DNA from 3 places in the Streptomyces desertarenae genome. Region 3 is predicted to be linked to each of the others. Evidence: predicted binding sites of a transcription regulator. Region 3 holds the regulator's gene; each other region holds the start of a gene.

Region 1 (9,832 bases), on a different contig from region 3:
CATGGCGGCCCGCTGGAGGTCGGCGACCTTGTGCTGGGCGATGGCCACCACGAACGCCTCGAAGGGCTTGCCCGTGTCGCGGTAGCGCGGCAGGGCGCACAGCACCGCCAGGCAGACCTCCTGGGCGAGGTCGTCCACGAAGTGGCGAGCGTCACCGGGGAGCCGGGTCAGACGTGTGCGGCAGTAGCGCAGCGCGAGCGGGTGGACGCGCGCGAGGAGGTCGTGGGTGGCCTGCTCGTCCCCCTCGACGGCGCGCTGGACGAGGGCACCGATCTCCCCCGGCCCGTCGGCCGCGGGGGACGTCTCGTCGTCGCGCATCGGTCCATCGTGCACCCGCCGCGGCCGTTCGGCCGCACCCCGTCCGCGGTTGTGCGCTGAAGCGTTATGGGCAGGGGCACTCGCTGTCACGTCCTGCGCCCTCCCCTCACGCCTGGCCGTCCGGTCCCCGAGGAACTCCATACATCCAGGATGCGGCACACGGCAGATTACGACACCGGTCCGTCACCCGGAGACCCCGTCGTCCGCGGTCGGCCAGGCCGACGGGGGGCTCCTCCGGACGTGCGGCGGACGGGGCGGGGAGCACCGGGGCTCGCCCGCTCCCGCATCCCGCGCCGTCCGCGGGCAGGAAGGGCGTGTGCACCGGGGGACGGCCCGCCGGACGGGCCGGCCGCCGGTTCAGCGGACGAGGCCCCAGCGGAACCCGAGCGCCACGGCGTGTGCCCGGTCGGAGGCCCCGAGCTTCTTGAACAGCCTCCGCGCGTGGGTCTTCACCGTGTCCTCGGAGAGGAAGAGCTCGCGCCCGATCTCGGCGTTGGAGCGGCCGTGGCTCATGCCCTCCAGCACCTGGATCTCACGGGCGGTGAGCGTGGGGGCCGCTCCCATCTCGGCCGAGCGCAGCCGGCGCGGCGCGAGCCGCCAGGTGGGGTCGGCCAGCGCCTGGGTGACCGTGGCCCGCAGCTCGGCGCGCGAGGCGTCCTTGTGCAGGTAGCCGCGGGCGCCCGCGGCGACGGCCAGCGCCACGCCGTCGAGGTCCTCGGCGACGGTCAGCATGATGATGCGGGCGCCCGGGTCGGCCGACAGCAGGCGGCGCACCGTCTCGACACCGCCCAGACCGGGCATCCGGACGTCCATCAGGATGAGATCGGAGCGGTCGGCGCCCCAGCGGCGGAGGACTTCCTCGCCGTTGGCCGCCGTGGTCACACGTTCCACGCCGGGCACGGTCGCCACCGCGCGGCGCAGCGCCTCTCGGGCAAGCGGGGAGTCGTCGCAGACGAGGACGGAAGTCATGGTCGCCCTCCGCAGCTCATGCGCATCACCTTTGGCCTCCAGGGCTGGTACGAATCGTCACCTGTGCGGTTGACCGCTCCGGACATCCGTCCGGCACTTGTCCGCGTCAACCGCCTCCGCACACTCAACGACGGTCACCCGAAAGAGTTACGGTCTTCGGCGCCCGCTTTCAACACCCTACGTGATCGAGTCGACACGGAGGGACTATCCGGCCCAGATCAGCGGCCGTGTCGTCATTTGCCCTGTTTGGCGGGTTTTCTTTTTATTGGTCGCGTCTGTCATGAGAATCGCCAAGATGCATATTTACATCTACTCATACCGTGGATGTACGGTCGTGACTGTTCTCGACTGGTTCACCAGCATCAGTTCGCTTCGAGAGGACAAGCCATGGCAGATTTCTCCCGTCTTCCGGGCCCCAACGCCGACCTGTGGGACTGGCAGCTGCTGGCCGCCTGTCGAGGAGTCGACAGCTCGCTGTTCTTCCACCCCGAGGGGGAGCGCGGCGCGGCGCGGAGCGCGCGCGAGGCGTCCGCCAAGGAGGTGTGCATGCGCTGCCCGGTCCGCTCGGAGTGCGCCACCCACGCCCTCACCGTGCGGGAGCCGTACGGAGTATGGGGCGGCCTGACCGAGGACGAGCGGGAGGAGCTGATGGGGCGCGCCAGGAACCGGCTGATGAGCACCACGGCCGGCGCGTGACCCGGGCGGATCCGCGCCCGCGCGCGGGACGGCGGCCCCGTCCGCGCGCCCACGCGCCCGGCGGACCGGGGCGGCGAAGGCGCCGCCGGCACCGGCCCGCGCCCCGCCTCCGGGCCGTCCCGCCCCGGCCCCGCCCTCCCGCGGCGCGTACGGACCCGCCGTCCGGCCCCCGGAATCCCGTCGCCGCGCCCCGCGGCGCCCCTCTAGGCTGCCGGGCATGCGGATCCTCTCGGTGAACCTGGCCACCCTCCGCCCCGTCGGCTACACCAACTCCCCCACCGGTGTCACCGGCATCGACAAGCGGCCGGCCGACGGCCCGGTGGCGGTGGCCGCCCCCGGCCCCCCGGGGACGGGCGGCAGCGGCCTGGCCGGCGACGCCATCGGCGACCTGCGCTTCCACGGCGGCGACGACCAGGCCGTGTACGCCTACGCCCGGGAGGACCTGGACGCCTGGGAGGACGAGCTCGGCCGCGAGCTGCCGAACGGCGTCTTCGGCGAGAACCTCACGACCCTCGGCGTCGACGTCAGCGGCGCACGGGTCGGCGAGCGCTGGCGCGTCGGCCCCCGGGTGCTGCTGGAGGTCTCCTGCCCGCGCATCCCCTGCCGCACCTTCGCCGGCTGGCTGGAGGAGACGGGCGTCCCCCCGGCGGAGCGGGGAGCCGGGTGGATCAAGCGGTTCACGCGGGCCGCCGTCCCCGGGACGTACCTCAGGGTGGTCGAGCCGGGGGAGATACGCGCCGGAGACCCGGTCGAGATCGTCCACCGGCCGGACCACGAGGTCTCCTCCGCCTTCCTCTTCCGCGCCCTGACCACCGAGCGGAACCTCCTCCCCCGCGTCCTGGCCGCCGGGGACGCCCTGACGGCGCGCGACCGCGAGGAGGCGCTGAAGTACACCGCGGGGCGCTCTTCCTGACCCGTCCGGCACCCGCGGCCCCCACCGGGCGGGGGCGGGCCGGATAGCGTGCCCACATGACGACTGCACTGATCACAGGAGCCACCTCGGGCATAGGCGCCGCCTTCGCCCGCAGACTGGCGCGCGACGGCCACGACGTGGTGCTGGTCGCCCGGGACGCCGAACGGCTGCGGCGCAACGCCACGGAGCTGCACGACCGGCACGGCATCGAGGCGTCCGTGCTCGCCGCCGACCTGGCCACCGACGAGGGCATCGCGTCCGTCGAGGAGCGGCTGGGCGACCGCCGGCACCCGGTGGACCTGCTGGTCAACAATGCGGGCTTCGGCCACCGGGGCCGCTACCTGGAGGTCCCCGTCGAGGACGAGCTGCGGATGCTCAAGGTGCACTGCGAGGCCGTGCTGCGGCTGACCTCGGCCGCGGCGGAGGTCATGCGGGAGCGCGGGCGCGGCGGCGTCGTCAACGTGGCCTCGGTGGCGGCCTTCCTGCCGCGCGGCACCTACGGGGCCTCCAAGGCGTGGGTCGTGCAGTTCACCCAGGGCGCGGCGCGGGACCTGGGGAGGTCGGGGGTGCGGCTGATGGCGCTGTGCCCGGGGTTCGTGCGCACGGAGTTCCACCGGCGGGCCGGGATGGCCGCGGAGAACGTGCCGGGCTGGATGTGGCTGGACGCGGACCGGGTGGTGGACACGGCCATGACCGACCTGGCCCGGGGCAAGTCCCTGTCGATCCCGGACCCGCGCTACAAGGCGCTGATGGGCATCGCCCGGCTGGCGCCGCGCGGTCTGGTGGGACGCGCGTCCTCCACCACCGGCCGCTTCAGCCCCAGGTGAGCGGGGCCGCGCCGGGCCGCCGGCGGCCCTCCCGGCCACGGCGTCCCGCCCGCCCCGCGCGCTCCGGCGCGGGGCGGGCGGTACGCGGCGAGGGCCCGGCTCCCCCTCCCGCGGCGGGAGGGGGAGCCGGGCCCTGGGACGCCGCGCCCCGTGGCGGGGCGGGCGGAACGGGACCGGACGCCGGTGTCAGTGGGCGTGGCCGTGACCGTGGCCGGCGGCCTCCGGCTCCTCCTCGGCCGGCTTCTCCACGACCAGGGTCTCGGTCGTGAGCAGCAGCGAGGCGATGGAGGCGGCGTTCTCCAGCGCGGAGCGGGTGACCTTCACCGGGTCGATGACGCCGGCCTTCACCAGGTCGACGTACTCGCCGGTGGCGGCGTTGAAGCCGTGGCCCTTCTCCAGCTCGGCCACCTTGGAGGTGATGACGTAGCCCTCCAGGCCGGCGTTCTCCGCGATCCAGCGCATCGGCTCGACCACGGCGCGGCGGACGACCGCGACACCGGTGGCCTCGTCGCCGTCCTTGCCGAGGTTGTCCTCCAGCACCTTGGCGGCGTGGACCAGCGCGGAGCCGCCACCGGAGACGATGCCCTCCTCGACCGCGGCGCGGGTCGCGGAGATGGCGTCCTCCAGGCGGTGCTTCTTCTCCTTGAGCTCGACCTCGGTGGCCGCGCCCACCCGGATGACGCACACGCCGCCGGCCAGCTTCGCGAGGCGCTCCTGGAGCTTCTCGCGGTCCCAGTCGGAGTCGGTGGTCTCGATCTCGGCCTTGATCTGCGCGACGCGGGCCTCGACGTCCTCCGACGTGCCGCCACCGTCGACGATGGTGGTGTCGTCCTTGGTGACGGTCACGCGGCGGGCGGTGCCCAGCACGTCCAGACCGACCTGGTCGAGCTTGAGGCCGACCTCCTCGGCGACCACGGTGGCGCCGGTCAGCGTCGCCATGTCGCCCAGCATCGCCTTGCGGCGGTCGCCGAAGCCCGGGGCCTTGACGGCCACCGCGTTGAAGGTGCCGCGGATCTTGTTGACCACCAGCGTGGACAGGGCCTCGCCCTCGACGTCCTCGGCGATGATCAGCAGCGGCTTGGAGCTGTTGGACTGGATGATCTTCTCCAGCAGCGGCAGGAGGTCCGCGATCGCGGAGATCTTGCCCTGGTGGATCAGGATGTAGGGGTCGTCGAGGACGGCCTCCATGCGCTCCTGGTCGGTGACCATGTAGGGCGACAGGTAGCCCTTGTCGAAGGCCATGCCCTCGGTGAAGTCCAGCTCCAGACCGAAGGTGTTGGACTCCTCGACGGTGATGACGCCGTCCTTGCCGACCTTGTCCATCGCCTCGGCGATCAGCTCGCCGACCTGCTTGTCCTGGGCGGACAGGGCGGCGACGGCGGCGATGTCGGACTTCTCGTCGATCGGGCGGGCGGTGGCCAGCAGGTCGTCGGAGACGGCCTTGACAGCGGCGTCGATGCCCTTCTTCAGGGCGGCCGGGGAGGCGCCGGCGGCCACGTTGCGCAGGCCCTCGCGGACCAGGGCCTGGGCCAGCACGGTGGCGGTGGTGGTGCCGTCACCCGCGATGTCGTTGGTCTTGGTCGCCACCTCCTTCACGAGCTGGGCGCCCAGGTTCTCGTACGGGTCCTCGACCTCGACCTCGCGGGCGATGGTGACGCCGTCGTTGGTGATGGTCGGGGCACCGAACTTCTTGTCGATGACGACGTTGCGGCCCTTGGGACCGATCGTCACCTTGACGGTGTCGGCGAGCTTGTTGACACCGCGCTCGAGGGCGCGACGGGCGTCCTCGTCGAACTTCAGGATCTTCGCCATGGCTGCTGTGGTCCTCTCGGGTCCTCGTCAAAGGAACCGCGCCCCGGCCCCGGACGTCTCGGACGCGGGTACCAGGGCGCGGATCACAAGGCGGTCTTCGCGGTGGCTTACTTCTCGATGATCGCGAGGACGTCGCGAGCGGAGAGGACGAGGTACTCCTCGCCGTTGTACTTCACCTCGGTGCCGCCGTACTTGCTGTACAGCACGATGTCGCCGACCTTGACGTCGAGCGGCAGGCGGTTGCCGTCCTCGAAGCGGCCCGGACCGACGGCGAGGACGGTGCCCTCCTGGGGCTTCTCCTTCGCGGTGTCCGGGATGACCAGGCCGGAGGCCGTGGTCTGCTCGGCGTCGAGCGGCTGGACCACGATGCGGTCCTCGAGCGGCTTGATGGCAACCTTGGAGCTAGTGGCGGTCGTCACGATCCGACCTCCCCCTTCGGAGATCTCACGGGGTTTGGATGTCTGGGGTGGCGACCTGGTAGATCCGTCGTCGCGGGTGCCGGATCTGCCCGTCGCTGGGATTGGCACTCTCCATGGGTGAGTGCCAGGTCCGAGACTATGCGGGCGTTAGCACTCAGTCAACCGGAGTGCCAACGCACGGCGCGTTGCGCGCCGCTGCGCCGGCAGGCCGGCCCCCGTACCGCGTCGCGGCGCCCGTCCGCCGCCCTGCGGGGAGCCGCCGGCCCCGGCCGTTCACCCGCCGGGGGCGGCCGCTGCGATGATGGCCCGGTGCACGCGCCGAACGACCCCGGATCCGACCCCGTCGCCGCCTTCCGCGCCCTGCTGACCGACGAGGGGCAGGCCCTCCTGGCGGAGCTGCGGGACCACGACCCCGGGCGGGAGCTGGCCGTCGCCACCCGGCTGCGCAGGGACCACCCCGCCGCACTGGTCTCGGCGGCCATCGCGCAGGCCCGGCTGCGGCAGCGGGCGGCGGCGAAGTTCGGCCCGGAGGACGCGGGCCGGATGTACTTCACTCCCGACGGCGTCGAGCAGGCCACCCGCGCGAGCGTGGCCGCCTACCGGGCCCGGCGCTTCGCCGCCCTCGGGGTGCGCCGCCTGGCGGACCTGTGCTGCGGCACCGGCGGCGACGCCATCGCGCTCGCCCGCGCCGGGATCGACGTCCTGGCCGTCGACCGCTCCCCGCTGACCTGCGCCGTCGCCCGCGCCAACGCCGAAGCGCTGGGCCTGGCCGACCGCATCGAGGTGCGCTGCGCGGACGTGGCGGAGGTGGACACCGCCGGCTTCGACGCCGTCTTCGCCGACCCGGCGCGGCGCGGCGGGCGCGGCCGGGTCTTCGACCCCGAGGCGTACTCGCCCCCGCTGTCCTGGGCGGTCGGGGCCGCCCGGCGGGCCCCGTGCGCGGCGCTGAAGGTCGCTCCGGGCATCCCGCACGAGGCGGTGCCCGGGGACGCGGCGGCGGAGTGGATCTCCGACGGCGGCGACGTGAAGGAGGCCGTGCTGTGGTTCGGCCTCCCGCCGGGGGAGCCAGGGGTGCGCGCCACGCTGCTGCCCGGCCCCCGCACCCTGGCCTCCGCCGGCCTGCCCGACCCGCCGGCCGGCCCGGTCGGCCGCTACCTGTACGAGCCGGACGGCGCGGTCGTCCGCGCCCATCTGGTGGCGGAGGTGGCCGACCAGGTCGGCGGGCGCCTGATCGACCCGACGATCGCCTACGTCACCTCCGACGAGCCGCGCCCGACGCCGTACGCGAGCGCGTACGAGATCACCGACGTGCTGCCCTTCAACGTCAAGCGGCTCAAAGCGCTGCTGCGGGAGCGCGGCGTGGGCGCGCTCACCGTCAAGAAGCGCGGTTCGGCGGTCGCGCCGGAGGAGCTGCGCCGCAAGGTGAAGCCGTCCGGGCCGAACGCGGCCACGGTCTTCCTCACCCGCGTCGCGGGCGCCCCGTCCATGCTCGTGGGCCGCCCCGTCCGCTGACCCGCGCCCCCCCCCGGGCGGAGCGGCCCCGCCCGGACGCGTCCGCCTCCCCTCCGGCACCGCCTTCCCCGTGCGCTTCCTCCCCGTGACCGACGGTGACGAGGTTGACACGCCGGTCCCGCCGCGGCGTAGAGTGGAAACTGAAACACTCGTTCAATGTCTTGCGGCCGTTCAACTTTTTCTCGGTCGTACCACGCCGACGGACCGGAGGCACTCCCATGGGCAATCCGTACCGCGAACTGTTCCGCGCCCCGGGCTCGGTGGCCTTCTCGGCCGCCGGCTTCCTCGCCCGCATGCCGATCTCCATGACCGGGATCGGGATCATCACGATGCTGTCGCAGATGCGCGGCGAGTACGGGCTCGCCGGCGCCGTCTCCGCGACCTTCACGCTCTCCATGGCGTTCTTCGGCCCGCAGGTCTCCCGCCTGGTGGACCGGGCCGGCCAGGGCCGGGTGCTGCCGCCCGCCACCGGGCTGAGCGCGATCTCCATGGGCGCGCTGCTGCTGTGCGCCCGCTACGACGCACCCATCTGGACCCTCTTCTTCTTCGCCGTGTTCGCGGGCACGCTGCCCAACATGGCCGCCATGGTCCGCGCCCGCTGGACGCACGTCTACCGCGACTCCCCCCGGCTCCACACCGCCTTCTCGCTGGAGTCGGTCGTGGACGAACTGACCTTCGTCGTGGGCCCCGCGCTGTCGGTCGCGCTGTCCACGGCCCTCTTCCCCGAGGCCGGTCCGCTGGTCGCCACCGCGTTCCTCGTGCTGGGCGTACTGCTCTTCGTACCCCAGAAGCGCACCGAACCGCCGGTGGAGCGTCTCGACGCGGCGGGCGGCGGGGGCTCGGCCATCCGCGTCGGATCCGTGCAGCTGCTCGCCCTGATCCTGGTGGCCGGGGGCACCATCGTCGGCACGGTCGACGTGGTCAGCGTCGCGTTTGCCGAGGAGCAGGGCTCACCGGCCAGCGCGGGCATCGTGCTGTCGGTCTACGCCGTCGGCTCCGCCCTGGCCGGCCTGGCCTTCGGCGCGCTGAAGATCGACGTGCCGCTGCCCCGGCTGCTCGCGCTCGGTGCCGCCGGAACGGCACTGACCACCCTGCCGCTGCTGCTGGTCGGGAGCGTGGCGACCCTCTCCGCCGCGGTGTTCCTCTCCGGCCTGTTCTTCTCCCCCACCATGATCGTGGTGATGGGCCTGGTGGAGAAGACCGTACCGCCGTCGAAGCTGACCGAGGGCATGACCTGGGCGATCACCGGTCTGAGCGTGGGCGTGGCGCTGGGCGCGGCGCTGTCCGGTTCGGTGGTCGACCGCTACGGCCCCGAGGGCGGCTTCGCCGTGGCCATCGCCGCGGGCGCCGCCGCCCTGGCGCTCGCCCTGGCCGCCCTGCGGCCGCTGTCCCGCCGGCTCGGCGCGGGCGCCCAGGACGCCCCGGAGGCGCAGGCGGGTCCGGCTCCGGTCGGCGGCACCGTCGACACCCGCCCGTGACCAGGGGATATGGTCTCGTGGTGGACACGGCGACAACCGCGGGAGAGACGGTGGGCGAACCGACCACGGACGGCCGGCGCATCAAGGGCGAGCGGCGCAGGAGGGAACTGATCGAGGCCACCGTCCGCGTGGTCGCCCGCGAGGGGGTGGCCGGGGTGAGCCACCGCGCCGTCGCCCGGGAGGCGGGGCAGCCGTCCACCGCCGCCGCCTACTACTTCAAGAGCATCGACGACCTGCTGACCGCCGCGCTCACCCGCTGCATGGAGGAGGACGCCCGGCGGATGAGGACGCTCGCGGCCCGGGTGGAGGACAGGGGCGCGGGACTGCGCGCGCTGGCCGAGCTGATGTGCACCGTCGTCGCCCACCCCGATCACCTCCTGGCCGAGTACGAGCTGTACCTGCTGGCGGCCCGCCGGCCCGAGCTGCGCGGCCCCACCCGGGACTGGCTCGCCGCCGTGGCCGAGTTCGGACGGTGCTACACCGACGATCCCGTGCGGCTGCGGATCCTGTCGGGCACCATCGACGGCCTGCTGATGCAGGCCCTGCTCACCGAAGAGCCGCCCACCGCCGACGAGTTCGAAGCAGCGCTGCGGTCGGTCCTGCTCTGAGGCCGCCGGCGCGTACCTGCCCCCGCCGCGGCGCGGCGGGGGCAGGTGCCCGACGGCCTGCGATCCGCCTCCTGCACACCCCGCCCACGGGCTTCCAATGTCCTGGAAAGCCCTCTGACACCCTGCCGTCCTCGTGTCATCGTTGGAGCAAATGTAAGGAGCGCACCGTGTTAGCAGACCTGACAGAGAGACACTCGCCCCTCCTCGGCCGGGCCCTGGAAGCCGTCCGCAGCCGTGAGCACTGGTCCCCCTACCCGGAGGCCCCCGACGCGTACCGCGA
Region 2 (9,832 bases), 600 kb from region 3:
GGACCGGCCGGAGCTGGGCGAGGAGCTGACCAACAGCTTCTGCCGCACCGACCCGGAGATGGCGCGCGTCTTCGCCCACACCACGTTCCTCTCCGACAACCGCGAGGACCTGGAGGGGGTGCGCCTGCCGACGCTGGTGATCGAGTGCCTCCAGGACGCGATCGCCCCGCGCGAGGTGGGCGCCTTCGTCCGGGACCGGATCGCCGGCAGCACCCTGGTGACCCTGGACGCCATCGGGCACTGCCCGCAGCTGAGCGCCCCCGAGGCCACCGCGGAGGCGATCGCCTCCTTCGCGAGGGACCGATGATGTGCAGTACGGGGCCCGGCCCGGGCCCCGGAGGGGACGGCGGGGGCGGCGCCTGCGACGACGCCGCCTTCTCCGCCCTGCTGGAGGACAGCGTGGAGGACCTCTACGAGAACGCCCCCTGCGGCTACCTGTCCACCCTCATGGACGGGAGGATAGCCAAGGTCAACACCACGCTGCTGAACTGGCTCGGCCGCACCCGCGAGGAGCTGGTCGGCCGCCGGTACTTCTCCGACCTGCTCACCGTCGGCGGCCGCCTCTACCACGAGACGCACTTCGCGCCGCTGCTGCGGATGCAGGGCCACATCGGCGGGATCGCGCTGGAGATGAAGGCCGCCGACGGGACGCGGCTGCCGGTGCTGGTCACCTCCACCGTCAAGACCACCTCCGACGGCCGGCCCCTGCTGATCCGCACCACCGTCTTCGACGCCCGCGACCGCCGCTCCTACGAGCGCGAGCTGCTGCGCGCCCGCCGGGAGGCCGAGCGCGAGCGCGAGAACGCCCAGCGGCTGGCCCGGACCCTCCAGCGGAGCCTGCTGCCCCCGGCCCTGCCCGAGGTGCCGGGGACGGAGCTCGCCTCGCACTACCACACCGCCTCGGCCGACGAGGTCGGCGGCGACTTCTACGACGTGTTCCCGCTCGCCGACGGCCGGTGGGGCCTCTTCCTGGGCGACGTGACCGGCAAGGGCGCGGGCGCGGCGGCCGTCACCTCCCTGACCCGCTACACGCTGCGCGCCGCGAGCGTCTACGACCCCGACCCGGTCACGGTGCTGGGCAACCTCAACACCGTCCTGGAGCACGAGAGCCGCGGCAGCGACCCGCGCTACTGCACCGTCGTCTTCGGCGTGCTCACTCCCGGTGAGCGGGGCTGCTCCCTGACCCTGGCCTCCGGCGGCCACCCCCCGGCCCTGCTGCTGCGCTCCGACGGCACCGCCGACTACCTGGCGACCCCCGGCGGCCAGCTCGTCGGCGCGCTGCCCCGAGCCCGCTTCGCCACCACCACCGTGCACCTGGGCCCCGGCGACACCGTGGTGCTCTACACCGACGGGCTGACCGAGGCCCGCACCGACGACCAGGGCGGCCGCTACGGCGAGGAGGCGCTGCTGGACTTCGCCGGCGAGCTGGCGCCGGCGGGGGCGGCGGCCGCCGTCGCGGCCGTCGCCCGGCTGCTGGACGGCTTCGGCGAGGGCCTGGAGGACGACACCGCCGTGCTGGCCCTCGGCGTCCCCGGGAGCGCCGAGGCCGCCGCCGGGGGCAGCGCGTCCTCCGCCGTCCCGCGCGGCGGCGCGGCGCGGACCGTCAGGACGGTGTGACCGCCGCACCACCCGCGTCCGGCGCGGCCTGGGGGACGGCCCGGACGCGCGGCGGCCTGCGCCGCCGCAGCCCCGCCTCCGTCAGCCGCCGCAGCAGCTCCTTGCTGCCCACCTCGACCGCGCCCAGCCCCACGGCCCGCTCGTAGCGCTCCTCGGGCACGTCGTAGTGGTCGCGGTCGAAGGCGCGGCGCGGGCAGCCGAGGGCGGCGGCGAACGCGTGCAGCTCCTCGTGGGAGACGTCGCTGACCAGGTGCGACCACATCCGGCCGTGGCCGGGCCAGACCGGCGGGTCGATGTAGACGGTCACCGGACGCTCCCCAGCTCCCCGACCGGCGCCACCGCCGTCGCCGTCCTGGCGCACACCCAGTGCGGGTCCGGGCCGAGCTCGGGCTCGACGTCCAGGGCGTGCTCCTCGGGACCGTGGCACACCGGGCAGTCCGGCCAGCGGCCGTGGCGGTCCAGCAGCGCGTCCTGGACGTCCTGGGCGATCAGGCCCGCCACGAAGGAGACGCCCTCGGGCCACTGCTCGACCCACCAGCGCCGGTGCGAGACGGCGTCCTCGACCAGCGAGACGACCTCGGCCCCCGCGATGCCGCAGGCGGTGAGGTCGGCGAGGACGAGGGCCCGGCCGGTGTGGAGGGCCCGCTCCAGGCCGCCGGGGGCGCCGGAGCCGTCGGGGGCGTCGGGATCACGGGGGTGCTCGCTCATGACCCTCCCATTGGACCAGACGCGCCCCGCCGGCCGCGATCGCCTCCGGCGGCGGGCCCGCGGGCACCCTTGACGGCCTCCGCGGCTGAAAATACCTTCCTTCCGTGACCAATACACTGAAGGAAACTTTCGCCGGTCCGGTCCGCGGCACCGTGCCGGGCCGCACCCCCAGCCCCCCGGGGCCCGCCGCCCTCGCCGCCAAGGTGCGCACCATGGCGCCCTCCATGACCCGGTCCATGCAGCGCGTCGCCGAGGCCGTCGCCGGCGATCCGGCCGGATGCGCGCAGCTCACCGTCACCGGCCTGGCCGAGCGGACCGGCACCAGCGAGGCCACCGTCGTGCGGACCTCGCGCCTGCTGGGCTACCCCGGCTACCGGGACCTGCGGCTGGCGCTGGCCGGGCTCGCCGCGCAGCAGGCGTCCGGCGCGGCCCCCTCGGTGACCGCCGACATCGCCGTGAACGACCCCATCGAGGACGTCATAGCCAAGCTCGCCCACGACGAGCGGCAGACCCTCGCCGACACCGCCGCCGGACTCGACCCGGGACAGGTCGAGGCGGCCGTGCACGCGATGGCCTCCGCCCGCCGGATCGACGTCTACGGGGTGGGCGCCTCCTCCCTGGTCGCGCAGGATCTGGTGCAGAAGCTGCTGCGCATCGGGCTGGTCGCGCACGCGCACCCCGATCCGCACCTGGCGGTCACCACCGCCGTGCAGCTGCGCGCCGGGGACGTCGCCGTGGCGGTGACCCACTCCGGCCGCACGGTGGACGTGATCGAGCCGCTGCGGGTGGCCTTCGACCACGGTGCCACCACCGTGGCGGTCACCGGCCGGCCGGACGGCGAGATAGCGCAGTACGCCGACCACGTCCTGACCACCTCCACGGCGCGCGAGAGCGAGCTGCGCCCGGCGGCCATGTCCAGCCGGACCGGCCAGCTCCTGGTCGTGGACTGCCTGTTCATCGGCGTGGCCCAGCGCACCTACGAGACGGCCGCCCCGGCCCTGTCGGCGTCCTACGAGGCGCTGGCCCACCGCCACTCGCCCCGGCAGCGCTGACCGCCGGGCCGCCGGTCCCGCCGGACCGGCGCCCCCGCGCACCACCCGCCACCGGCACGACGAGAGCACGCCGCCCGTCCCGCGGCACCACGCACCGCCCGCCACCCCCCACCTCCGGGCACCGGTACGGGAGGCCGCCCCGGCCCACGGCCGGCCGACGCCCGGCCCACCGAGAACGGAAAGAGCCGCACCCCGATGACCTCCTCCCCGACCGCCTCCGGCAACGGAACCCCCGGCAGCCCCCGGAACGGCGCCCCGCAGGGCCCCTACGACCGGATCCGGGCCGAGCTGGAGACCCTCACCACCGAGGCGTTCCGCAGCGAGCTGTCCGAGATCGACCGGCTGCCCACCCTGGAGATCGCCAGGATCATGAACGGCGAGGACACCACCGTCCCGGCCGCCGTCTCCGCCCAGCTCCCGAACATCGCCGCCGCCATCGACGCCACCGCCGAGCGGATGGCGCGCGGCGGCCGGCTGGTCTACGCGGGGGCGGGCACGGCGGGACGGCTGGGCGTGCTGGACGCCAGCGAGTGCCCGCCGACGTTCAACACCTCCCCCTCCCAGGTCGTGGGGGTGATCGCGGGCGGCCCCGAGGCGCTGGTGCGCGCCGCCGAGGGCGCCGAGGACCGCGGCGACCTGGCCGCCGCCGACCTGGACGGACTGGGCGTGGGCCCCGACGACGTGGTGGTCGGCGTCTCCGCCTCCGGACGCACCCCGTACGCCGTGGGCGCGGTGGAGCACGCGCGCCGGCTGGGCGCGCTGACGGTCGGGCTGTCCTGCAACGCGAACTCGCCGCTGGCGGCGGCCGCCGAGCACGGCATCGAGGTCGTCACCGGGCCGGAGCTGCTGACCGGCTCCACCCGGCTGAAGGCCGGCACCGCCCAGAAGCTGGTGCTCAACATGATCTCGACGATCACCATGATCCGGCTGGGCAAGACGTACGGGAACCTGATGGTCGACGTGCGGGCGTCCAACGAGAAGCTGCGGGCCCGTTCGCGCCGGATCGTCTCGCTGGCCACGGGCGCCGGCGACGAGCGGATCGAGTCGGCGCTGGCCGACACCGACGGCGAGGTGAAGAACGCCATCCTCACCATCCTGGGCGAGGTCGACGGGCCCACCGCCGCCCGGCTGCTGCGGGAGTCGGGCGGACACCTGCGGGCGGCGCTGGAGGCCGCCCGGAGCTGAGCCGGGCCGAGGGCGCCCGGTGACGGGGCCGCCCCTTCCCCGCCCGGACGCGCAGAGGCCTCCGGCCCGCACCGGAAGGGGTGTGCGGGCCGGAGGCCGTGAGCCGGGGCCGGGCCGGGGCCCGGCCCGGCCGGTCCGGGTCAGCGCGTCGTCGTCGCCCGGGGCTCGTCCTCCCCGCCGCGCGCGCCGGAGGCCGCCGGCTCCCAGCACTCCACCCCGGTCAGACCGGGCAGGCGGTCGCGGGTGAAGACGGGGTTGAGGCCGTCGCGCCGCTGGGCGAGGTAGTCGTCCAGCAGCCGGAAGGCGATCACCGACAGCGGCAGGATGGCCAGCAGGTTGACCAGCGCCATGGCGCCCATGGTGACGTCGGCGAGGTTCCACACCACGCTCACCGAGCCCAGCGCGCCCAGGAAGGTGGCGGCCAGCACCAGGCCGCGGTAGCCGAGCATGACCGAGCGCCTGCCGGTGATGAACTCGATGTTGGACTCGCCGTAGTAGTAGTTCCCGATCATGGAGCTGAAGGCGAGCATGAAGACCACCACCGTCAGCAGGTGGCCCGCCCAGCTCCCCAGGGTCTCCTGGAGCGCGGACTGGGTGAGGTCGGCGCCCTGGCGGCCGGAGAGCTCGGGGTTGGTGGAGAGGATGATGAAGGCGGTCATCGAGCAGACCACCAGGGTGTCGAAGAAGACGCCCAGGGTCTGCACCAGGCCCTGCTTGACCGGGTGGGAGGTCTCGGCCGCCGCGGCGGCGTTGGGGGCGGAGCCCAGGCCGGCCTCGTTGGAGAACATGCCGCGGCGCACGCCCTGCTGGATGGCGGCGCCGATGCCGCCGCCCACCACCTCGCGCAGGCCGAAGGCGCCGCCGACGATGTCGGCCATGACGCGCGGCACCTCGGAGACGTTGAGCACGACGACGGCGAGGCCGACCAGCAGGTACACGACCGCCATCACCGGCACGAGCACCTGCGTGACCGAGGCGATCCGCCGCACCCCGCCGAACACGGCGAGGCCCAGCAGCGCCGCCAGCGCCACGCCCGCGACCGGCGCGAACCAGCCGGGGGTCCCGTCGCCGAGCGACCCGGCGGTGACGGTGGAGATGGTGTTGGACTGCACGGCCGTGAAGACCAGCCCGAAGGTCAGGGTGATGATCACGGCGAAGAGCACGCCGAGCCAGCGCCGGCCCAGGCCGCGCTGCATGTAGTACGCGGGACCGCCGCGGTAGGTGCCCTCGCCGCCCTTGCCGCGGTCGCGCACCTTGTACAGCTGGGCGAGGGTGGACTCCACGAAGGAGGAGGCGCCGCCGACGACCGCCATGACCCACATCCAGAAGACCGCACCGGGCCCGCCGACGGTGATGGCGCTGGCGACACCGGCGACGTTGCCGGTGCCGATCCGGGCGGCGGCGGAGATGGTGAAGGCGCCGAAGGCGGAGACGGGCCGGGGCCTGCCGGCCTGGTTCCCGGGCCGCTCCTTCACCACCCGGAGCATCTCCGGGAGCAGCCGGAACTGGAGGGCCCTGGAGCGGAGGGTGAAGTACAGACCCGCCCCGGCCACCAGGGGAATCAGCAGATAGGTCCAGAAGTGGTCGTTGATCTCTACGACCACCGTGTCGATCGTGCTCATTGCGTCGTCCAGGATCGGAGGGGGGGATCGGCTGCGCGGGCCGTCCGCGGCGAGCGGGGGAAGGGCACCTCCGCGAGCGGCCTCCGGGAGGCTATCTGCCGGTCCGGGGCCCGCAACAGTCGGCGTTCCGGTGCCGAATCTCACATTCCGGACAACGGCGAGGGCGGGGGCGGCACCCGAGGGGTGCCGCCCCCGCCCGTGTGCGGGAACCGCGCGTACGGCCGGACGGCCGATCCGCTCGCGGGGACCGGGCGGCGTGCCCGGTCCCCAGGGCGGATCAGAAGTCCATGCCACCGCCCATGCCACCGGCGGCGGCGTCGGCACCGGCCGCGGCCTTCTCCGGCTTGTCGGCGATGACGGCCTCGGTGGTGAGGAAGAGCGCCGCGATGGAGGCGGCGTTCTGCAGCGCGGAGCGGGTGACCTTGGCCGGGTCGATGATGCCCTCGGCGATCATGTCCACGTAGTCGCCGGTCGCGGCGTTCAGGCCGTGGCCCGGGGTCAGGTTGCGCACCTTCTCCACGATGACGCCGCCCTCGAGGCCGGCGTTGACCGCGATCTGCTTCAGCGGGGCCTCCAGCGCGGCCTTGACCGCGGCGGCACCGGTGGCCTCGTCGCCCTCCAGCTCCAGCTTCTCGAAGACGTTGGACGCCTGGAGCAGGGCCACGCCACCACCGGCGACGATGCCCTCCTCGACGGCGGCCTTCGCGTTGCGGACGGCGTCCTCGATGCGGTGCTTGCGCTCCTTGAGCTCGACCTCGGTGGCGGCACCGGCCTTGATGACGGCCACGCCGCCGGCCAGCTTCGCCAGACGCTCCTGGAGCTTCTCGCGGTCGTAGTCGGAGTCGGAGTTCTCGATCTCGGCGCGGATCTGGTTGACCCGGCCGTTGACCTGCTCGCTGTCGCCGGCACCGTCGACGATGGTGGTCTCGTCCTTGGTGATGACGACCTTGCGGGCGCGGCCCAGCAGCTCCAGACCGGCGTTCTCCAGCTTGAGGCCGACCTCCTCGGAGATGACCTGGCCGCCGGTGAGGATGGCGATGTCGCCCAGCATGGCCTTGCGGCGGTCGCCGAAGCCCGGGGCCTTGACGGCGACGGACTTGAAGGTGCCGCGGATCTTGTTGACCACCAGGGTGGACAGGGCCTCGCCCTCGACGTCCTCGGCGATGATCAGCAGCGGCTTGCCCGCCTGCATGACCTTCTCCAGGAGCGGCAGCAGGTCCTTGACCGCGGAGATCTTCTGGTTGGCGATCAGGATGTAGGGGTCCTCCAGGACCGCCTCCATCCGCTCCATGTCGGTGGCGAAGTAGGCGGAGATGTAGCCCTTGTCGAAGCGCATGCCCTCGGTGAGCTCGAGCTCCAGGCCGAAGGTCTGCGACTCCTCGACGGTGATGACGCCTTCCTTGCCGACCTTGTCCATCGCCTCGGCGATCAGCTCGCCGATCTGGGTGTCGGCGGCGGAGATGGAGGCGGTCGAGGCGATCTGCTCCTTGGTCTCCACCTCCTTGGCCTGCTCCAGCAGGGCGGCGGAGACGGCCTCGGTGGCCTTCTCGATGCCGCGCTTGAGGGCCATCGGGTTGGCGCCGGCGGCGACGTTGCGCAGGCCCTCGCGGACGAGCGCCTGGGCGAGGACGGTCGCGGTGGTCGTACCGTCACCGGCGACGTCGTCCGTCTTCTTGGCGACCTCCTTGACCAGCTCGGCGCCGATCTTCTCGTACGGGTCCTCGAGCTCGATCTCCTTGGCGATGGAGACACCATCGTTGGTGATCGTGGGGGCGCCCCACTTCTTCTCAAGGACGACGTTGCGGCCCTTGGGGCCGAGCGTGACCTTGACGGCGTCGGCGAGCTGGTTCATCCCGCGCTCGAGGCCGCGCCGCGCCTCCTCGTCGAACGCGATGATCTTGGCCATGTGAAGTGGTCCTCCCTGGGGTTCCCCATGCCGAAGGCCAGGGGCGGGGTTGGATTTCTCCGGACCGCTCTGGCGCCCGCGACGGACGGCCCTCCAGCCCGGAGGCTCCTTGCTCCGCCGGGCTCTCGGACCTCACCGAACCGGTCCTGCTGCTGTCACTCTCACCTTCAGAGTGCTAACGCCAATGATTAGCACTCGACCCCCGCGAGTGCAAGCGCGTCGGGCGTGCGCGCCCCACGCGCCCGGCCGCACAGACGGGAGGGCAGACGGGAGGCAGACGGGAGGGCCCGCACCCCCTGCCGGGGATGCGGGCCCTCCTGTGCCGTCTCGGTGCTTGTTTCGTCCGTGGTGCGTTGCGTGCGCGGCCCGGCGCTTCAGGCCGTCACGCGGACCATGTCCGCCTGCGGGCCCTTCTGGCCCTGCGAGATCTCGAACTCGACCCGCTGCCCTTCCTCAAGGGTGCGGTAGCCGTCCATCTGGATCGCGCTGTAGTGGACGAACACGTCCGCCCCACCGTCGACCGCGATGAAGCCGTAGCCCTTCTCCGCGTTGAACCACTTGACGGTGCCTTGAGCCATTCCTAACTCCCCTATTGCTGGCCCTTGCACGAATCCGCACTCCGCGGACCCGGGTCAGAAGTCACCCCCCGGCGAGAGGGGGTGTGCGCCGGAACGCGTCGACCGCGGCCGAATGTATCTGGGCGGACGCCCTCCGCAACAGGTCTGTCCGACGAGAATTCCGGTCACGCCGGATTGCCGATAACCAGATGAACGGTGGCGAAGCAGGGCAACTCGGGCCGGGCATAGCGGACCAACACGACAATTGCCGCGGCAAATTCGCGCACAAGTTGTCGCGTTCTCATGGGCGCTGAAGCGCACGTTCGGGGGGAGGCGTGCTCACTCTACCGCTCTTCCGAGGCCGGAATTACCAATTCCGTTCACCACCGGGGACGGGACCGGACCAGGTGGGGCGCACACGCACGCGGCCCCGCCCCCGGCTGGTCGAAGCGCCGGTGGCGGGGCCGCGTGCGCGGGTGGGCGCGGCGCGCCCGTACGGGCCGGAGCCGGCCCGGAGGGGCCGGCCGCGGAGGGGCCGGTCAGCAGCCGCCCGCGACGGCCGGAATGATCGAGACGCCCGCGCCGTCCGGCGTCGCCGTCTGGAGGCCGTCGGCGAAGCGGACGTCGTCGTCGTCGACGTAGACGTTCACGAAGCGGCGCAGCTTGCCGGAGTCGTCCAGCACCCGCGCGGAGATGCCCTGGTGGTTCTTCTCCAGATCGGCGATGACCTCGGCGAGCGTGGCGCCCTCGGCGGACACCTCGGCCCGCCCGCCGGTGTAGGCGCGCAGGATGGTCGGGATACGGACGGTGACGCTCATGCCAGGCCAGCCTCTCGGAAGGAGTCCAGGTTCGGACGGATGATCGCGGACGGTCCGGTGGTCGGGGCCACCGCGTCCAGGGTCTTGAGGCCGTCGCCGGTGTTGAGGACGACGGTGGTCAGGGAGGGGTCCAGGGCGCCCGTCTCGATCAGCTTCCTGGTCACGCCGACGGTCACGCCGCCGGCGGTCTCCGCGAAGATCCCCTCCGTCCGGGCCAGCAGCTTGATCGCGTCGACGACCTGCTCGTCGTTCACGTCCTCCACGGCACCGCCGGTGCGGCGGGCGATGTCCAGGACGTAGGGGCCGTCGGCCGGGTTGCCGATGGCCAGCGACTTGGCGATGGTGTCCGGCTTCACCGGCCGCACCA
Region 3 (9,832 bases):
GCGGTCATGCGGGCCTCCCGGCGGCGAGGGCGGCGCGGGCCGCCGCCAGCTCGCCGGCCAGCACCCCGACCAGCTCGGCGGCGGGCAGCGGCCGGACCAGCCGGTGGCCCTGGCCCGCCCACAGCGGCAGGGCCTGCGGGTCGCCCGCCGCCGCCGCGGCCCGGCGCAGCGGCGCGGTCACCTGCTGCACCTGCGGGTAGGCGGCGGGGGCGTGGGGCCCGTGCTCGGCCATGAAGCGGTTGACCAGCCCGCGCGCCGGACGGCCGGTGAAGGCGCGGGTCAGCTCGGTGCGGGTGAAGGCGGGATCGGTCAGGGCCCGCTTGTGCAGCGGGTGCGCCCCGGACTCGGGGCACGCCAGGAACGCCGTGCCGAGCTGCGCGGCCACCGCTCCGGCGGCCAGCACGGCGGCGATCTGCTCGCCGCGCATCAGCCCGCCCGCGGCGACGAGCGGCAGGGACACGGCGTCCCGGACCTGCGCCAGCAGCGTCAGCAGGCCGGTCCCGGCGCCCGGGCCCGCCTCGCCGGGGTCGTCGCGGTGCGTGCTTCGGTGGCCGCCCGCCTCCACGCCCTGGACGCACAGGAGGTCGGCCCCCGCCTCCGCCGAGGCGCGCGCCTCGGCCGCGGAGGTGACGGTGACCGCGGTGAGGCTGCCCGCCCGCGCCAGCTCCGCCAGGACCTCCCGCGGCGGGCAGCCGAAGGTGAAGGAGACCAGCGGCACGGGGTCGTCCAGCAGGGCCGCCAGCTTGGCCTCGTAGGCGTCGCGGCCGTCCGGGCCGGCCTGTCCGGGCTCGGTCCCGTACCGGGCGGCCTCGCCCGCGAGCCGCTCGCGGTAGGCCGCGACGGCGGCCTGCGCCTCGAAGCCGCCGCCGGGCTGCGGCACGAAGAGGTTGACGCCGAAGGGGCGGCCGGTCAGCTCCCGCAGCCGCCCGATCTCCTCGCGCATCGCCTCGGGGGTGGTGAGCCCGGCGGCGAGGAAGCCGAGCCCGCCCGCCCCGCAGACGGCGGCGGCCAGCTCGGGGCACGAGGGGCCCCCGGCCATGGGGGCCTGGACGACGGGATGCTCCAGCCAGGAGGCGAACGCGGCGGACGCGGTCAGAGCGGTGGGCATGACGGCATCCTGCCACGCCGGGGCGCGGCGCCGCGCGGCGCGTACCGCGCGGGCGCACGCCCGGGGCGCCGGACCGCCGGCCCGGCGCCCGCCGGGACGTCAGCGCCCGTTGAAGGCGTCCTTCAGCCGCGAGAAGAGCCCCTGCTGACCGGGCTGGAACTGGCCCGTCGGCCGCTCCTCGCCCCGCAGCTTGGCCAGGCGCCGCAGCAGCTCCTCCTGCTCGGCGTCGAGCTTGGACGGGGTCTGGACCTCGACGTGGACGATCAGGTCGCCGCGGCCGCCGCCGCGCAGGTGCGTCACACCGCGCTGGTGGAGCGGGATCGACTGGCCGGACTGGGTGCCGGGCCTGATGTCGACCTCCTCCAGGCCGTCCAGCGTCTCCAGCGGCACCTTGGTGCCCAGCGCCGCGGCCGTCATGGGGAGGGTGACCGTGCAGTGCAGGTCGTCGCCGCGCCGCTGGAAGACCGGGTGCGGGACCTCGTGGATCTCCACGTACAGGTCGCCCGCCGGACCGCCGCCCGGGCCCACCTCGCCCTCCCCGGCGAGCTGGATGCGGGTGCCGTTGTCCACGCCGGCCGGGATCTTCACCGTCAGGCTGCGCCGCGAGCGGACGCGGCCGTCACCGGCGCACTCCGGGCACGGGTTCGGCACGACCGTGCCGAAGCCCTGGCACTGCGGGCAGGGGCGCGAGGTCATGACCTGGCCCAGGAAGGAGCGGGTGACCTGCGACACCTCGCCGCGGCCGCGGCACATGTCGCACGTCTGGGCCGACGTGCCGGGGGCCGCGCCCTCGCCGCTGCACGTGGTGCAGACGATCGCCGTGTCGACCTGGATGTCCTTCGTGGTGCCGAAGGCCGCCTCGTCCAGTTCGATGTCGAGCCGGATCATGGCGTCCTGACCGCGCCGGGTGCGGGACCTCGGCCCGCGCTGCGAGGCGGTGCCGAAGAAGGCGTCCATGATGTCGGAGAAGTTCCCGAAGCCCGCGCCGAAGCCCGCGCCCCGCGCCCCGGCGCCGCCCATCGGGTCGCCGCCGAGGTCGTACATCTGCTTCTTCTGCGGGTCGGAGAGCACCTCGTAGGCGGTGTTGATCTCCTTGAACCGCTCCTGCGTCTTCGGGTCCGGGTTCACGTCCGGGTGCAGCTCGCGTGCGAGCCGCCGGAATGCCTTCTTGATCTCGTCCTGCGAGGCATCGCGCTGCACGCCCAGGACCGCGTAGTAGTCCGTCGCCACTTACGACTCCGCGAGGATCTGTCCGACGTAACGTGCCACTGCGCGTACCGCTCCCATCGTTCCGGGGTAGTCCATGCGGGTCGGTCCGACCACGCCGAGCTTGGCGACCGCCTCGTCGCCCGAACCGTAACCGACCGAGACGACCGACGTGGACGTCAGCCCCTCGTGAGCATTCTCATGTCCGATGCGCACCGTCATGCCGGGCTCCTGGGTCTCCCCCAGCAGTTTGAGCAGCACGACCTGCTCCTCCAGCGCCTCCAGCACCGGCCGGATGGTCAGCGGGAAGTCGTGCACGAAGCGGGTGAGATTGGCGGTGCCGCCGATCATCAGCCGCTCCTCGGTCTCCTCCACCAGGGTCTCCAGCAGGGTCGCCAGCACGGTGGAGACCGTACCGCGGTCCTCCTGGTCGAAGGAGTCCGGCAGGTCCTGCACCAGCTTGGGCACCTCGGAGAAGCGCTCCCCGACCACCCGGCTGTTGAGGCGGGCGCGCAGGTCCGCCAGTGACGTCTCGGAGATGGGGGCCGGGCACTCCACGACGCGCTGCTCGACCCGCCCGGTGTCCGTGATCAGCACGAGCATCAGACGCGCGGGGGCGAGGAGCAGCAGCTCGACGTGGCGCACGGTCGAGCGGGTCAGCGAGGGGTACTGGACGACCGCCACCTGGCGGGTGAGCTGGGCCAGCAGCCGCACGGTGCGGCTGACGACGTCGTCGAGGTCGACGGCGCCCTCCAGGAAGTTCTGGATCGCCCGGCGCTCCGGCTTCGACAGGGGCTTGACGCTCGCCAGCTTGTCGACGAACAGCCGGTAGCCCTTGTCGGTGGGGATGCGGCCGGCGCTGGTGTGCGGCTGGGCGATGTACCCCTCCTCCTCCAGCGCCGCCATGTCGTTGCGCACGGTGGCCGGGGAGACCTTGAGGTTGTGCCGTTCGGTCAGGGCCTTGGAGCCCACGGGTTCCTGGGTGCCGACGTAGTCCTGGACGATGGCGCGCAGGACCTCCAGTCTGCGTTCGCTGAGCATGTGGGCGCACCTCCCGTCCGGCCGTTCCTCTTCCGCTTCCCTGCCTGGCACTCTCAGCCGGTGAGTGCCAGCGTCCCTGGGCCAGTGTACGGCCGGTGACCACGGCCAGGGCAAGGGCGGCCCCGGACGGAGAGGCAAACCGGCCGCGGCCGCCGTCGGACGGGCGTCACCCGCACGATGGCGCTAGCGTCGCCGTATGGAGACCGATTGGGAAGATCTCTCGCCCGGAGTCGTGCGCCGCCGCATGCCCGGCTGGGACGAGACGGTCGGCGCCGTCGCGGGCGAGGCGGGGGTGCTGGTGGTCGACACCGGCGCGAGCCTGCGCGAGGGCGCGGGGCTGCGGCGGGGGCTGCGCCGGCTCCTCGGCCGCCCGGCCACCCACGTCGCGCTGACCCACCCGCACTTCGACCACGTCCTGGGCTCGGCGGCCTTCGCCGGGGTGGAGGTCTACGCCGCCGTGGGGGCCGACGAGTGGCTGGCCCGGTCGAAGGACGAGCTGCGGGACGACGCCGTGCGGCACGGCATGGACCGCGAGGAGGCTGCCGAGGCCGTCGACGTGCTCGTCCACCCGCACCACCGGGTGGTCGGCGAGCTGACCGTCGCGCTGGGCGGGCGGGAGGTGCTGCTGGCCAACGTCGGCCCCGCGCACACCGCGTACGACCTGGCCGTCGTGGTCCCCGGCGTCCGGGGCGGGCGGGACGTCGTCTTCTGCGGGGACCTGGTGGAGGAGTCCGGCGCGCCGCAGGCGGGCCCGGACGCCCACCCCGCCCACTGGCCGGCCGCCCTGGACCGGCTGCTCGCCCTGGGGGGCGAGGACGCGGTGTACGTGCCCGGCCACGGAGCGGTGGTGGACGCCTCCTTCGTCCGGGAGCAGCGCGAGTCGCTGGCGCGGCGGTTCGGCGTCGTGTAGGGGCGCCGCGGGCAGGCGCGCGGGGCGCCGGATCGCGGCGCCGGCCCGCGGCGCCGGCCCGCGGCCCGTCCGGGTCCGGCCCGGGCGCGGCCCGCCGGGGTTTCGCCGCGGGGGGCGCGTAACAGAATGAGCGCATGCGCAGCAGACAGTACGGCCCCGACCTGACCCCTCCCTGGAAGCGCAGCAGGCCCGCGCCCGAGGTGCCCGCCGAGCCGGGCCTGGTGGTGGAGGAGGTCACGACCGGCTTCTGCGGCGCGGTGGTGCGCTGCGAGAAGACGGCCCAGGGCCTCACCGTCACCCTGGAGGACCGGTTCGGCAGGCACCGCGTCTTCCCCCTGGAACCGCGCGGCTTCCTGCTGGAGGGGAAGGCCGTCACCCTGGTGCGGCCCGCGTCGGCGCGGCCGCCCGCCCCGGTCGCGCCCCGGCGCACGGCGTCCGGCTCGATCGCCGTGCCCGGCTCCCGCCCCCGGGTGGCGCGCGCCGGGCGCATCTACGTGGAGGGGCGCCACGACGCGGAGCTGGTGGAGAAGGTCTGGGGCGACGACCTGCGGATCGAGGGCGTCGTCGTGGAGTACCTGGAGGGCGTCGACGACCTGCCGGCCGTCGTGGAGGCCTTCGGCCCCACCCCCGAGGCCCGGCTGGGGGTGCTGGTGGACCACCTGGTGCCCGGTTCCAAGGAGTGGCGGATCGCCGAGCGGGTGTCCGGCGAGGACGTGCTGGTCGTCGGGCACCCGTACGTGGACGTCTGGCAGGCGGTCAAGCCGTCGGCCCTGGGCATCGACGCCTGGCCCCGCGTCCCGCGCGGCCAGGACTGGAAGACGGGCGTGTGCCGGGCCCTGGGCTGGCCGGAGAACACCGGCGCGGCCTGGAAGCGGATCCTGGGGAGCGTGCGCAGCTACACCGATCTGGAGCCGGGGCTGCTCGGGCCGGTGGAGCGGCTGATCGACCACGTCACGGTGGGCGGCCCCGCCGGTCCGTGAGCCCCCCGCGGGCACGGTGCGGCGTCCGGCCCGTCCGGGTACGGGGCCGGATGCCGGACAATGGACCCCATGCCCTCCGCACTGCCCGACGGCGAGCCCGTCCCCACCGACGGAACACTGCCCGCGCACGCCCTGGCGGGCGCCGCGCGGCGCCCGCTCGGCTTCTACCTGCACGTCCCGTACTGCGCCACGCGCTGCGGCTACTGCGACTTCAACACCTACACCGCGAGCGAGCTGCGCGGTCCGGGCGGTGCGCGGGCCTCCCAGGAGGAGTACGCGGACGTCCTGGCCGAGGAGGTGCGGCTGGCCCGCAAGGTGCTGGGCGACGACCCCCGCACGGTGGAGACGGTCTTCGTCGGCGGCGGCACCCCGACCCTGCTCCCCGCCGGCGACCTGGGGCGGATGCTGGCCGCGATCCGCGAGGAGTTCGGCCTGGCGGACGGGGCGGAGGTCACCGTCGAGGCCAACCCCGACTCCGTCGACCCGGCGTACCTGGCCCGGCTGCGGGAGGCGGGCTTCAACCGGATCTCCTTCGGCATGCAGAGCGCCCGCCGGCACGTGCTGGCCGTCCTGGACCGCACCCACACGCCCGGCCGCCCCGAGGCATGCGTGGCCGAGGCCCGCGCCGCGGGGTTCGAGCACGTCAACCTGGACCTGATCTACGGCACCCCGGGCGAGAGCGACGACGACTGGCGCGCCTCGCTGGAGGCCGCGGTCGGTGCCGGGCCCGACCACGTCTCGGCGTACGCGCTGATCGTGGAGGACGGCACGCGGCTGGCCGCCCGCATCCGGCGCGGCGAGGTGCCGATGACGGACGACGACGTGCACGCCGACCGCTACCTGATCGCCGAGGAGGTGCTGTCGGCGGCCGGTTTCGGCTGGTACGAGGTGTCCAACTGGGCGACGTCGAAGGCGGCCCGCTGCCGCCACAACGAGCTGTACTGGACCGGCGCCGACTGGTGGGGCGCGGGCCCCGGCGCGCACAGCCACGTCGGCGGGGTGCGCTGGTGGAACGTGAAGCACCCCGGCGCGTACGCCCAGGCCCTCACCGAGGGACGCTCGCCGGGGGCGGGCCGCGAGGTGCTGGGCGCCGAGGACCGCCGGGTGGAGCGGATCCTGCTGGAGCTGCGCCTGGAGGACGGCGTGCCCCTGGACGTCCTCGCCCCGGCGGGAGCGCGGGCGGCCGAGCGGGCGCTGGCCGACGGGCTGCTGCGCCCGGAGGCGTACGGGCGGGGGCGTGCGGCGCTCACCCTGCGAGGCCGGCTGCTGGCGGACGCGGTGGTCCGCGACCTGGTGGACTGACCGCCCGGCCGGGGGCGGGGCGGCCGGCTCCGCCGGGCCGCCCCGTGCCTCCTCAGCCCTCGCGGGTGCCGGCGTACATCTCCTCGATGAGGTGGCCGAACTCGCGCTCCACCACGGGCCGCTTCAGCTTCAGGCTCGGGGTGAGGTCGCCGTGCTCGACGTCCAGGTCGCGCGGCAGGATGCGGAACTTCTTGACCGTCTGCCAGCGCTGGAGGTCGGCGTTGAGGCGCCGGACGTACCCGTCGACCAGCTCGTGCACCTCGTCGGAGGAGACGACCTCCGTGTAGCTCCGGCCGCCCAGGCCGTGCTCGGCCGCCCAGCCCATGATGGACGGCTCGTCGAGCGCGATGAGCGCGGTGCAGAAGTTCCGGTCGGCGCCGTGCACCAGGATGTTGGAGACGTACGGGCAGATCGCCTTGAACCGCCCCTCGACCTCCGCCGGGGCGATGTACTTGCCGCCGGACGTCTTGATCAGGTCCTTCTTGCGGTCGGTGATCCGCAGGTAGCCGTCGTCCGACAGCTCGCCGATGTCGCCGGTGTGGAACCAGCCGTCGTCCTCCAGGACCTCGGCGGTCTTCTCGGGCAGGTTGTGGTAGCCCTGCATGATGCCGGGGCCGCGCAGCAGGATCTCGCCGTCCTCGGCGATGCGCACCTCGGTGCCGGGCAGCGGCTTGCCGACGGTGCCGGTGCGGTAGGCCTCGCCGGGGTTGACGAAGCTGGCGGCGCTGGACTCGGTGAGGCCGTAGCCCTCCAGGATGTGGATGCCGGCGCCGGAGAAGAAGTAGCCGATCTCCGGGGCGAGGGCGGCCGAGCCGGAGACGCAGGCGCGGAGCCTGCCGCCGAAGGCCTGGCGCAGCTTGGCGTAGACGAGCTTGTCGGCGACCGCGTGCTTGATCCGCAGCCCGGCGGGCGCGGAGGCCGTTCCGGTGCGGCGGAAGGTGTCCTGGGTGGTCCTGGCGTACTCCCGCGCGACCTCGGAGGCCCACGTGAAGATCCTGTACTTGGCGCCGCCGCCGGCCCGCGCCTTGGCGGCGACCCCGTTGTAGACCTTCTCGAAGATCCGGGGCACGGCGGCCATGTAGGTGGGGCGCACCGCCGGGAGGTTCTCGATGATCTTGTCGACCCGGCCGTCCACGGCGGTGACGTGGCCGACCTCGATCTGGCCCGCGGTGAGCACCTTGCCGAAGACGTGCGCCAGCGGCAGCCACAGGTACTGCACGTCGTCGGCCGTCACCAGGCCGGAGGCGGCGATGGCCTTGGCCATGTACGACCAGGCGTCGTGCGGCAGCCGTACGCCCTTGGGGCGGCCGGTGGTGCCGGAGGTGTAGATCAGGGTGGCGAGCTGGTCGGAGCGCAGGGCGCCGACGGTCTCCTTGACGGCCTCGGGGTGCCGCTCCAGGTACGCCTCGCCCCGCTCGCGCAGCTCGTCCAGGGAGAGCACCCAGCCCTCCGGGTCGCCCTCGGCGGCCACCGCGTCCCCCGCCTCGACGACGACGACGTGGGAGAGCTCCGGCAGCTCGGCCCGGCGCTCGCGCGCCTTGGCGAGCTGCCCGGCGTCCTCGGCGATCAGCACCCGGCTCCCGGAGTCGGCGAGTATGTAGGCGGTCTCCTCGGCGTTGGTGCTGGGGTACACGGTCGTGGTGGCCGCTCCGGCGCACAGCACGCCCAGGTCGCACAGGATCCAGTCGACCCGGGTGCCGGAGGCGATGGCGACCCGCTCCTCGGGCCTCACTCCCAGGTCCATCAGGCCCGCCGCGATCGAGAAGACCCGCCGCGCGGCCTCTCCCCAGGTGTAGGAGCGCCACTCGTCGGGCCCCTCGCCGGAGGCGGAGGGCACGGGGTAGCGGTACGCCTCGCCGTCCGGGGTGGCCTCGATGCGCTCCAGGAAGAGGTTCGCCACCGAGGGCGGACGGTTCTCGATCATGGACTGGTGGTCGCTCACAACATCCTCCGGGGCCCGCGACGGTGCAGGGGGTGGCTCCATGGCTCGGTCTACCGGGAGTGCGGGGGGTGGGGAAAGGGGTGCCGGCCCTTTCTGTCTCTGTGCGTGTCCGTGCCTGACGGGTGGTGGGTGGCGGGTGCGGCCGGCGCCGCAGTGTCCGTGCGTACCTGTGCGTACCGGTCTGTGCGTACTGGGTGACTCACGGGTAACAACCGAGCGGGTGATCAGGGTAGGCCGGAAGGCTTCGGCGTGAAAGGGCTTGCGCACCGCTTCCCCGAAGCCGTGACCTCCGCGATACATACCGCACGCGGCTCCTTCCCGCCCGGCCGGCCGCGCGGCGCGGCGGGGACGGCGCACCGCGGCGGGCCCGTACGGGTGAGGGCGCCCGCCCCCGGATGGGGACGGGCGCCCTCGAAAAGGCCGGCCCGGCGGCCGGGCCCGCCTCCCGCTACTTCTTGCCCTTGGCGTCGCCGCCGCCGTCGGAGTCGGAGGAGAGCGCGGCGATGAAGGCCTCCTGCGGGACCTCCACGCGGCCCACCATCTTCATGCGCTTCTTCCCCTCCTTCTGCTTCTCCAGCAGCTTCCGCTTCCGGGAGATGTCACCGCCGTAGCACTTGGCGAGCACGTCCTTGCGGATGGCGCGGACGGTCTCGCGGGCGATGACGCGCGAGCCGATGGCGGCCTGGATGGGCACCTCGAACTGCTGCCGGGGGATGAGCTCGCGCAGCTTCGAGGCCATCCTGACCCCGTAGGCGTACGCCTTGTCCTTGTGGACGATCGCGGAGAAGGCGTCCACCTTGTCGCCGTGCAGCAGGATGTCGACCTTGACCAGGTCGGCGGTCTGCTCGCCGGTGGGCTCGTAGTCGAGCGAGGCGTAACCGCGGGTCTTGGACTTCAGCGCGTCGAAGAAGTCGAAGACGATCTCCGCCAGCGGAAGGGTGTAGCGCAGCTCGACGCGGTCCTCGGAGAGGTAGTCCATCCCCAGCAGGTTGCCGCGCCGCGTCTGGCACAGCTCCATGACGGCCCCGACGAAGTCGTTGGGCGTCAGCACCGTGGCGCGGACCACCGGCTCGTGCACCTGGGCCACCTTGCCGGTCGGGTACTCGCTGGGGTTGGTGACGACGTGCTCGGTGCCGTCCTCCATGTCCACCCGGTAGACCACGTTGGGCGCGGTGGCGATCAGGTCGAGGCCGAACTCGCGCTCCAGCCGCTCGCGGATCACCTCCAGGTGGAGCAGGCCCAGGAAACCGACCCGGAAGCCGAAGCCGAGGGCGGCGGACGTCTCCGGCTCGTAGACCAGCGCGGCGTCGTTGAGCTGGAGCTTGTCCAGGGCGTCGCGCAGC

Evidence for each region. Region 3 encodes HrcA, which represses chaperone genes, less so after heat shock. Its sites were predicted from a motif close to TTNGCACTCNGNNNNNCNGAGTGCNAA; they were not measured.
Region 1: the regulator HrcA is predicted to act here: its motif matches at 6,102-6,128, upstream of groES (co-chaperone GroES).
Region 2: the regulator HrcA is predicted to act here: its motif matches at 8,279-8,305, upstream of groL (chaperonin GroEL).

Annotation. Positions count from the first base shown of each region.
Region 1 is NZ_JBHUFU010000006.1:85,468-95,299, reverse strand. It holds gene ACFSJS_RS11990 (sigma-70 family RNA polymerase sigma factor) at 1-318, opposite strand, end outside; gene ACFSJS_RS11985 (response regulator transcription factor) at 676-1,287, opposite strand; gene ACFSJS_RS11980 (WhiB family transcriptional regulator) at 1,675-1,983, shown strand; gene ACFSJS_RS11975 (MOSC domain-containing protein) at 2,201-2,896, shown strand; gene ACFSJS_RS11970 (SDR family NAD(P)-dependent oxidoreductase) at 2,953-3,723, shown strand; gene groL (chaperonin GroEL) at 3,910-5,535, opposite strand; gene groES (co-chaperone GroES) at 5,643-5,954, opposite strand; gene ACFSJS_RS11955 (class I SAM-dependent methyltransferase) at 6,264-7,466, shown strand; gene ACFSJS_RS11950 (MFS transporter) at 7,685-8,944, shown strand; gene ACFSJS_RS11945 (TetR/AcrR family transcriptional regulator) at 8,995-9,552, shown strand; gene paaN (phenylacetic acid degradation protein PaaN) at 9,720-9,832, shown strand, end outside.
Region 2 is NZ_JBHUFU010000001.1:732,626-742,457, forward strand. It holds gene ACFSJS_RS03245 (alpha/beta fold hydrolase) at 1-307, shown strand, start outside; gene ACFSJS_RS03250 (SpoIIE family protein phosphatase) at 307-1,617, shown strand; gene ACFSJS_RS03255 (DUF4031 domain-containing protein) at 1,604-1,924, opposite strand; gene ACFSJS_RS03260 (hypothetical protein) at 1,921-2,325, opposite strand; gene ACFSJS_RS03265 (MurR/RpiR family transcriptional regulator) at 2,478-3,377, shown strand; gene murQ (N-acetylmuramic acid 6-phosphate etherase) at 3,573-4,562, shown strand; gene ACFSJS_RS03275 (alanine/glycine:cation symporter family protein) at 4,703-6,184, opposite strand; gene groL (chaperonin GroEL) at 6,462-8,090, opposite strand; gene ACFSJS_RS03285 (cold-shock protein) at 8,465-8,668, opposite strand; gene ACFSJS_RS03290 (MoaD/ThiS family protein) at 9,187-9,465, opposite strand; gene thrC (threonine synthase) at 9,462-9,832, opposite strand, start outside.
Region 3 is NZ_JBHUFU010000001.1:127,968-137,799, reverse strand. It holds gene ACFSJS_RS00555 (16S rRNA (uracil(1498)-N(3))-methyltransferase) at 1-8, opposite strand, end outside; gene ACFSJS_RS00550 (nitronate monooxygenase) at 5-1,108, opposite strand; gene dnaJ (molecular chaperone DnaJ) at 1,208-2,338, opposite strand; gene hrcA (heat-inducible transcriptional repressor HrcA) at 2,339-3,355, opposite strand; gene ACFSJS_RS00535 (MBL fold metallo-hydrolase) at 3,552-4,265, shown strand; gene ACFSJS_RS00530 (DUF3097 domain-containing protein) at 4,400-5,245, shown strand; gene hemW (radical SAM family heme chaperone HemW) at 5,306-6,547, shown strand; gene ACFSJS_RS00520 (AMP-dependent synthetase/ligase) at 6,600-8,489, opposite strand; gene lepA (translation elongation factor 4) at 8,938-9,832, opposite strand, start outside.